Regions from separate parts of the Paenibacillus sp. FSL R5-0623 genome, predicted to be linked through region 1. Evidence: riboswitches for the same ligand, from Rfam matches in the RefSeq annotation. Region 1 holds a riboswitch; the other holds the start of a gene.
The links. A riboswitch is a leader RNA that binds a small molecule or an ion and turns the genes downstream of it on or off. The one in region 1 is predicted to bind FMN.

Region 1 (3,423 bases):
TGAATGACTTGCAAAGTATCGAGCAGGGCGGCACTGTCCCGAACCGAGCGGGATAGTGCAAAATCAATGGATGCGCCTTGCCATTGACGACCAACTCCAGGCCCCACAGGTGTCCGTCCACGCGTTGGTTTTAATCCAAACAAGCCGCTAAAGGAAGCCGGGATACGAATCGAACCGCCTCCGTCACTGGCTCCGGCAAGAGGAACAATACCCGAAGCTACAGCGGCAGCGGCACCACCACTTGAACCACCTGGGGAGTGATTGATATTCCATGGATTACGAGTTGGACCATGAAGACGGGGCTCAGTAATATTTTTCAAACCAAATTCAGGTGTATTGGTATGTCCTATGAAGATAAAGCCTGCATCACGGAGTCGAGTGACAAAATTGGAATTGCGTAACGCGCGATGCTCGCTGAACAAACGTGAGCCTGAAGTCAGAAATTCACCTTCCAAGGATTGCGAAATATCTTTCAGGAGCAGGGGCACACCGGCAAAAGGTTGTTCTCCAGGGCGAACCAAACCGGCTTCCTCCCGTGCGTGATTTTCATATGTACGAATAACCGCATTAAGTTGCGGATTCACTTCTTCAAGGCGTGCAAACGCCGCTTCCAGCATTTCAACAGGGGATACTTCCCGGGATCGGATCAGTTCAGCTAAACCTACGGCGTCGTAGGAGGTATATGAGAATGAAGACATTAATGATCGTTCCTCTCTGAATATAATTCATCTGTTTATTCCATATGTCATCGTACCACCGGATTGGACAAAAGACAAAACATAGAAGAGACGTAGTGCGATGATATGGATATTCGTTATGAGGTTGGAGGGAAAGGAGGGGAGGATTTGCGATATAGAAATAAAGCACAGGGTTAATAGCTCATATTGCTAATTGAGAAAATGATCGAGTAATGGAAATGAAAAAACCACTGCTCATCTAATTTGATGTGCAATGGTTTTATTTTATATTTGACTATTTGTTTATATGTGAACCTCAGATATATCCACTTACTCTGTACGCAACTTCGGTGCAGCATCAGCCGCAGTTGATGATCTTTCCTGCTGTCTGGAAATGGCGAAGAGGGCCACCCAGATCAGGATAAAACCAAGCAGCTGCTCCCATGTAATCAGTGTACGGAAAGCAATCCAGTTCACCAACACACCCGCCATCGGGAAGCTAAGTTCTGCGAGTGTTGCAACAGATGCTTTGGTTGACGACAGACCTTTGTAATACAACAGAAGACTGAGCAAACCTGGTAACAATGCCTGACCAAGAATGTTGAGGATGACAGCAGCCTGTTCACCCGTTCCGGACGGAAACGTCCATGCCGCACCTTCATTCCACGTCATAAAGATCAGGAGCGGGAGAGCAACGACAAAGCGAAGGGAGGTGACCGTTTCATAACGCGCCTGCCCCAGCATCAATCGGCCCATTACGGTTGAACCTCCCCATAAGGCAGCAGCCCCAAGGGATAACAAGCTTCCAGCATGAATCCAGTTGTCCCAGTTACCTAATGGCAATGTGAAGCCAAATGTAAGCAGGTACGTTCCTGCTAATGCAATGAAGAACAATCCACCGAAGCGACGAGGCAAGGTTTCTTTTAATAATAGTTTAGCCAGCACGATAGCGAAGAGGGGTTGCATTTTTTGCAATAAAAGCACCGTATTTGGATCGTTATGTGTTAGTGCCATGGTGAACAATACCGTTGCGAGTGCTGATCCTCCCCATGAGATAAAAATCACGGCAATCCAGTGGCGAGCGCGCAGGTTCTTCAGGTCAGACCGGAATTTCCACAGCACGGGAATGGCAATAAGACTGACGATGATATGTTCCACCAGTACAATCTGCGTGGATGTCATCGTATTTAGCAAAATAATGCGGAAGAGTGGGTCGACACCCCATAAGGCGGCGCCGAGAACTACAAGCCAGAATCCGGTATTACTTCGTTCCTTGCGGTAAACAGGTGATGCTGCTGATGTCTTTTCCATATTCAGGACTCCTTCGTCAGAACAAGGAATCTTCAGTTGGCAAAATCGACAAAAGCCCCCGTTTTGGTATATACCAAATAAACGGGGGCTCATCCAAGGACATGCGTCAGGAAAGAGGCCTTCCCGTGAACGGCATGTCAATGTGTTGATCTTCTCTCATCCGGACTGTACCGTCGGCCTTGGATTCACACCAAGTCAGTCGCTAGATGTCCTTCGTTAAGAACAAATAGCGAGTCGCGGGCTGGTTCCGAAGAACATCACCGCCGGTTGGGATTTGCACCCTACCCCGAAGATCCTATTCAATTATATAGTGTGTTGAACAAGTTGTAACATTAATAAGTTCATCTTATTCCTGTAAGCGCTAGCAGTTCAAGCATTTTTTTAGAAAACGATTTTCCAACTTCCTTGCTGTCTGCGAAGAAGCACGATCTGACCTGCGTGATACGCATCATGGAGTACCCAGCGAGCTAGTTCGTGTGCCCATTTCTCTTCGGAATCCATATATGCGGCTTCAAGATCTGACTCTTGAAGTGCAGCCAATTGATCTCGCAACTGTTGGGCTAATCGAGTTGTACCCTGTAGCAGTGTATTCCATCCGGCTGCGTCCGTTGCATCTCCAGGATTCCCAAATGTGTATTCATTGGAGTCAACAGCAGGAAGGGTAGGCTCCTTACCTTGCATGCGACATAATAAGCGATGGTTGTAATAATACATATGGTTAACCAACTGCCAGATGCTTAATCCCCCTGAAGGTGGAATCCAGGCTGCTTGTTCTGCTGTAAGACCCTCCAAGGATTTCGACAAAGGTACAATCCAATTACATTGATCCCAAGTATCATCCTTTTGAATACGTAACACATCTAGTGCTGTTGTTTTTGTCATTGCTTTTTCCTCCTTGCGTATAATTGTGATATGTGTTGTAACTAGCTAAAACTGATTAATGAGGTTACACTTAATATAACACATCAAAGATGAGTTGTAACCTTCTTTATTAACTTAGATGGTTACAATGAACGGAGGTATATATGGACAGGTTATGGACCGATTTTGTTAACAGCGATTATCACGACTGGCGTGGGGGAGATCGATCAGAGGACAGGCTTGGGAAGGCGAGCTGGCAGCAAGACTTTCTGGAGCGATGGCAACTTAACGCTTCTGTCCCTGCATCACCCGAAGATGAGTTGTCCATGAGAAACTTCAGGAATGAACTGTTGGCTCTTGGAGCCCGCTTGTCTTCTGGAGCATCGTTAACGGATATAGAAAAACAATGGTTAAATGGCATTATGGAAGCAGGGCATGTGAGAAGAACATTGACTACAATTGATCAGGAACTGAAACTCCAACTGGTAGCTGTAGAAGCACATTGGCATCAGGTTATGGCTGAGGTAGCTGCTGATTTTGCCACGACTTTGGTGGAGGGAGAAGGGCATAGGAT
Region 2 (3,423 bases), 430 kb from region 1:
TGTATTTGGTAAAGTAACTAAAGGTATGGAATTCGTGGACGCTTTAGAAGGTAAAGACAAAATGGAAACTGTTGAAGTTGTAGAAGCTTAATACCTTCACCTTAACTGGATCCAAACATGAAGTGCTTCTTTTATAGAAGCACTTTTTTTATTTTTTTACATACTTGAAATCGATGATTAGAAAGGATGAATAAAATCTTGGATATGGTTACTCAGCTAAGCTTGTTAAAACAAATTTATAGTGAGCGCACGTTGTGGGATGAAGAACTGCAGGCATCGCGGCATGTCGTTCCGGATAGTCTGTCCGTAAAGGATCGAGAAGCGTTAGAGGCAGCTGGGCATGAACCGAATCGATTTGTACGTCCGCAACATGATGAAGCGATTACTGAGCTGAAAAAAGTTGCAAATCAATGGACGATAAATGATGCAGCGCAGGCTTTTGTATCCTCTTTGTGGTCCGCACCCATGATCTGGCGCTCGTTGCTTACGGGCAAGCTTATTGCGAGCAGTATGCCAAGTCATGAACATACGCCATATCCATCTTCGAACACTTGCAAGATCTGCGGATTAAGTGTAGATCAAGCAACCGACACGACGCTGCAATGGTATTGGCGGATGACCAATGGAACCCCGTTGGACGGTGATCCTTTTGGATATGTGTTGGCACTTCGAGAACTGGCTACCGCGAAGGAGATTCCAATACCCAATGATTACGACCGCTGGACATTCCGTGCGGTGTTAACGTTGCTGCGCGAGTTACCTCCCAAAACACGTTACAGCAAGGCAGCAGTAGCGCTCAAGAAGGAACGTCTTTTGCCTACACAGAAGGAATATGCCTACCGTGATTTGCTTGAGACGTTAGCTCTGATTGGCATACTGGATACGCCGGAGCATCCTGGTATGATCACGGAATTTACCTCTTATATCCAACGTGACGCACGCCCCAATGTGCGGGTTGAAGTGCAGGCCCCTCTGGCGTGGTGGGATTCATCTGTCGGAATTAATGAGAACAACCTGAACAAGATATTTCATGAGTTTGATCTGAATAATATATCTCTTGCGGATAAGCCTGATGAGAGTCCAGCTGTAAAGGACACGATCTTAGGTGTATTGGAGAAGAAGAGAAGTGTTCGCGGAAAAGTGCCAAAGGCATCTCCTGATGCAGGTACCGGGGAGGTACAGTCTGGCGATGTGTATGCTGTTCGGGTCCGGGAAGGTGTATGGGTGACAGTTTATTGTCATGAAGTCAGAGACAAACGCGTCATCGTCGAATATCTGGAGGGTATCTTTCCAGAGATGCCGAGAAAAGCAGATTTACATGGGACATTTCGACCGAGAGCGAATGGACGCTGGAAATGCTCGGCTATTGCGATTGATTCCACAAGTTGGATCAGAAGGGTCGCACGAGAGTTCCCGCTTCCGACTTCGCCCCTGCAAGAACCTGACCGCACTCCATTCCATAATGCCAAAGAATTAAAGCATATGGCGAGCTGGTGTTTTCCTGATATGTAGAATGATACGATGGATGTGAAAATGTGTCTCCAAGCAAAAACCGTACCCACTTAAGAGGAAGCGGTTTTTGTTGTTTCTTAGCTTATTTAAAGTTAGTATGTGACAAAAAGGAACAAAAAACAATTGATTTTTTGGCATTAAAGTGCTAACATCCAAGTAATAACGAAAGCAATCCTTCAGGGCAGGGTGTAATTCCCTACCGGCGGTGATGCAGGAAGTGTAAGGACCTATGTGTCCAGCACTTGATGCAAAGTCCGTGACCTGTCTGCCATTGGCAGATGGCTGATCTGGTGTAATTCCAGAACCGACAGTATAGTCTGGATGGGAGAAGGAGAGGTGCAGACCTAACAGGTTTGCATTCAGCAGGAGTATTGCTGCACGGTCACGATGTGTGATGTCTTGCACTGTGCAGGGAAGATCCGGTTACGTCGGACAGTTCCATACATATGCCGCACTTTAAAAGCTCTTTACCTGTAATTGATGTTCATTAAGGTATGTGTCTATTTTCACTTGCCCGAAATGAAGTTTTAGGCAAAGTGTTGGCGTGCTGTATCCATTTCACTCCTGCTGTTGACATTTGTCTCTCATCATCCCCATCGAACTGATTGTTCGACGGGGATTTTTTAATAAACAAGACTTTAAACCGCGGGGTGAACGGATTTGGAAATGATCAATGATGAATTTTATATGGCACTGGCATTGGATATGGCGGAACGAGCACAGGGACAGACGGGCATCAATCCGGTCGTTGGATGTGTAGTTGTAAAAGAAGGTCGTATTGTAGGCCTGGGGAGCCATCTGAAACGTGGAACCGGTCATGCAGAGGTGCATGCACTTAACATGGCAGGCAGTGATGCAGAAGGAAGTACGGTATACGTTACACTTGAGCCTTGTAGTCATTATGGCAAGACGCCACCTTGTAGTGAACGCCTGATTCATGAAAAGGTGAAACGTGTTGTGGTATGTTGTGAAGATCCAAATCCGCAAGTATCCGGCAGAGGCATAAGCATGCTTCGTCAACAAGGCATTGAAGTTGAAGTTGGCGTACTGCGTGAGCGTGGAAGACGCATGAATGAAAAATTCATTAAGTATATTACAACGGGTCTACCTTTTGTGACGTTGAAGACAGCTACAACTTTGGATGGGAAAATTGCTACTCGCAGCGGAGACAGCAAGTGGATCTCGAACGAGCCTGCTCGTGAGATTGTGCATGCCCTTCGTCATCGTCACCAGGGAATTATGGTTGGCGTCGACACAGTGATTGCCGATAATCCGGAACTTACAACCCGTTTGCAAGTCGAAGGCATTAGTCCGGTGCGCATTGTGGTGGATTCCAAGTTACGTCTTCCCGTAGGTGCCAAAATGGTTAAGGATGGTCTTGCTCCGACATGGGTGCTGACAACAGACGAAGCCAGTCCTGAAGCTGCTGAACGTTTGGAAGCCTACGGCGTCGAAATTATACGCTGTGGTCCTGGACCACGTGTGGATCTGTTAAACGGACTTAGCAAGTTGGGTGAGCGTGACATTGGTTCAATTTTGCTTGAAGGTGGAGGTACCTTGAATGGAGCCATGCTGGAGGCGCGGTTGGTTGATCGACTGCTCATGTTTATCGCTCCGAAGATTGTAGGCGGTTATGATACACCTGGAAGCTTCCGATTCGAGGGTGTGGAACGTATGAATCAGGCCATTCAATTGAATCAGTTGGAGATCGAACAAGTTGGAGATAATATCAGCATTGGTGGCATTCCGGTGTGGCCTGAATAAATAATTGAATTTAAAAGAAGCAAGTTAGGTTCTTTATAACTTGAAAAAGGGAGGCGGCAGCATGTTTACCGGTTTGGTGGAAGAAGTTGGTCAGATCCGGCGTATTGGTCGGAAAGGCGAAGCGATGGTCCTGAATATCGGAGCTTC

Region 2: linked by a shared signal. The riboswitch ahead of ribD (bifunctional diaminohydroxyphosphoribosylaminopyrimidine deaminase/5-amino-6-(5-phosphoribosylamino)uracil reductase RibD) and the one ahead of MKY92_RS17365 (DMT family transporter) in region 1 are both predicted to bind FMN.

What each region holds. Positions count from the first base shown of each region.
Region 1 is NZ_CP150233.1:3,973,585-3,977,007, reverse strand. It holds gene MKY92_RS17370 (amidase) at 1-698, opposite strand, end outside; gene MKY92_RS17365 (DMT family transporter) at 1,008-1,988, opposite strand; FMN riboswitch at 2,133-2,286, opposite strand; gene MKY92_RS17360 (DinB family protein) at 2,370-2,870, opposite strand; gene MKY92_RS17355 (CGNR zinc finger domain-containing protein) at 3,014-3,423, shown strand, end outside.
Region 2 is NZ_CP150233.1:4,400,018-4,403,440, reverse strand. It holds gene MKY92_RS19270 (peptidylprolyl isomerase) at 1-91, shown strand, start outside; gene MKY92_RS19265 (hypothetical protein) at 205-1,512, shown strand; FMN riboswitch at 1,681-1,849, shown strand; gene ribD (bifunctional diaminohydroxyphosphoribosylaminopyrimidine deaminase/5-amino-6-(5-phosphoribosylamino)uracil reductase RibD) at 2,173-3,276, shown strand; gene ribE (riboflavin synthase) at 3,338-3,423, shown strand, end outside.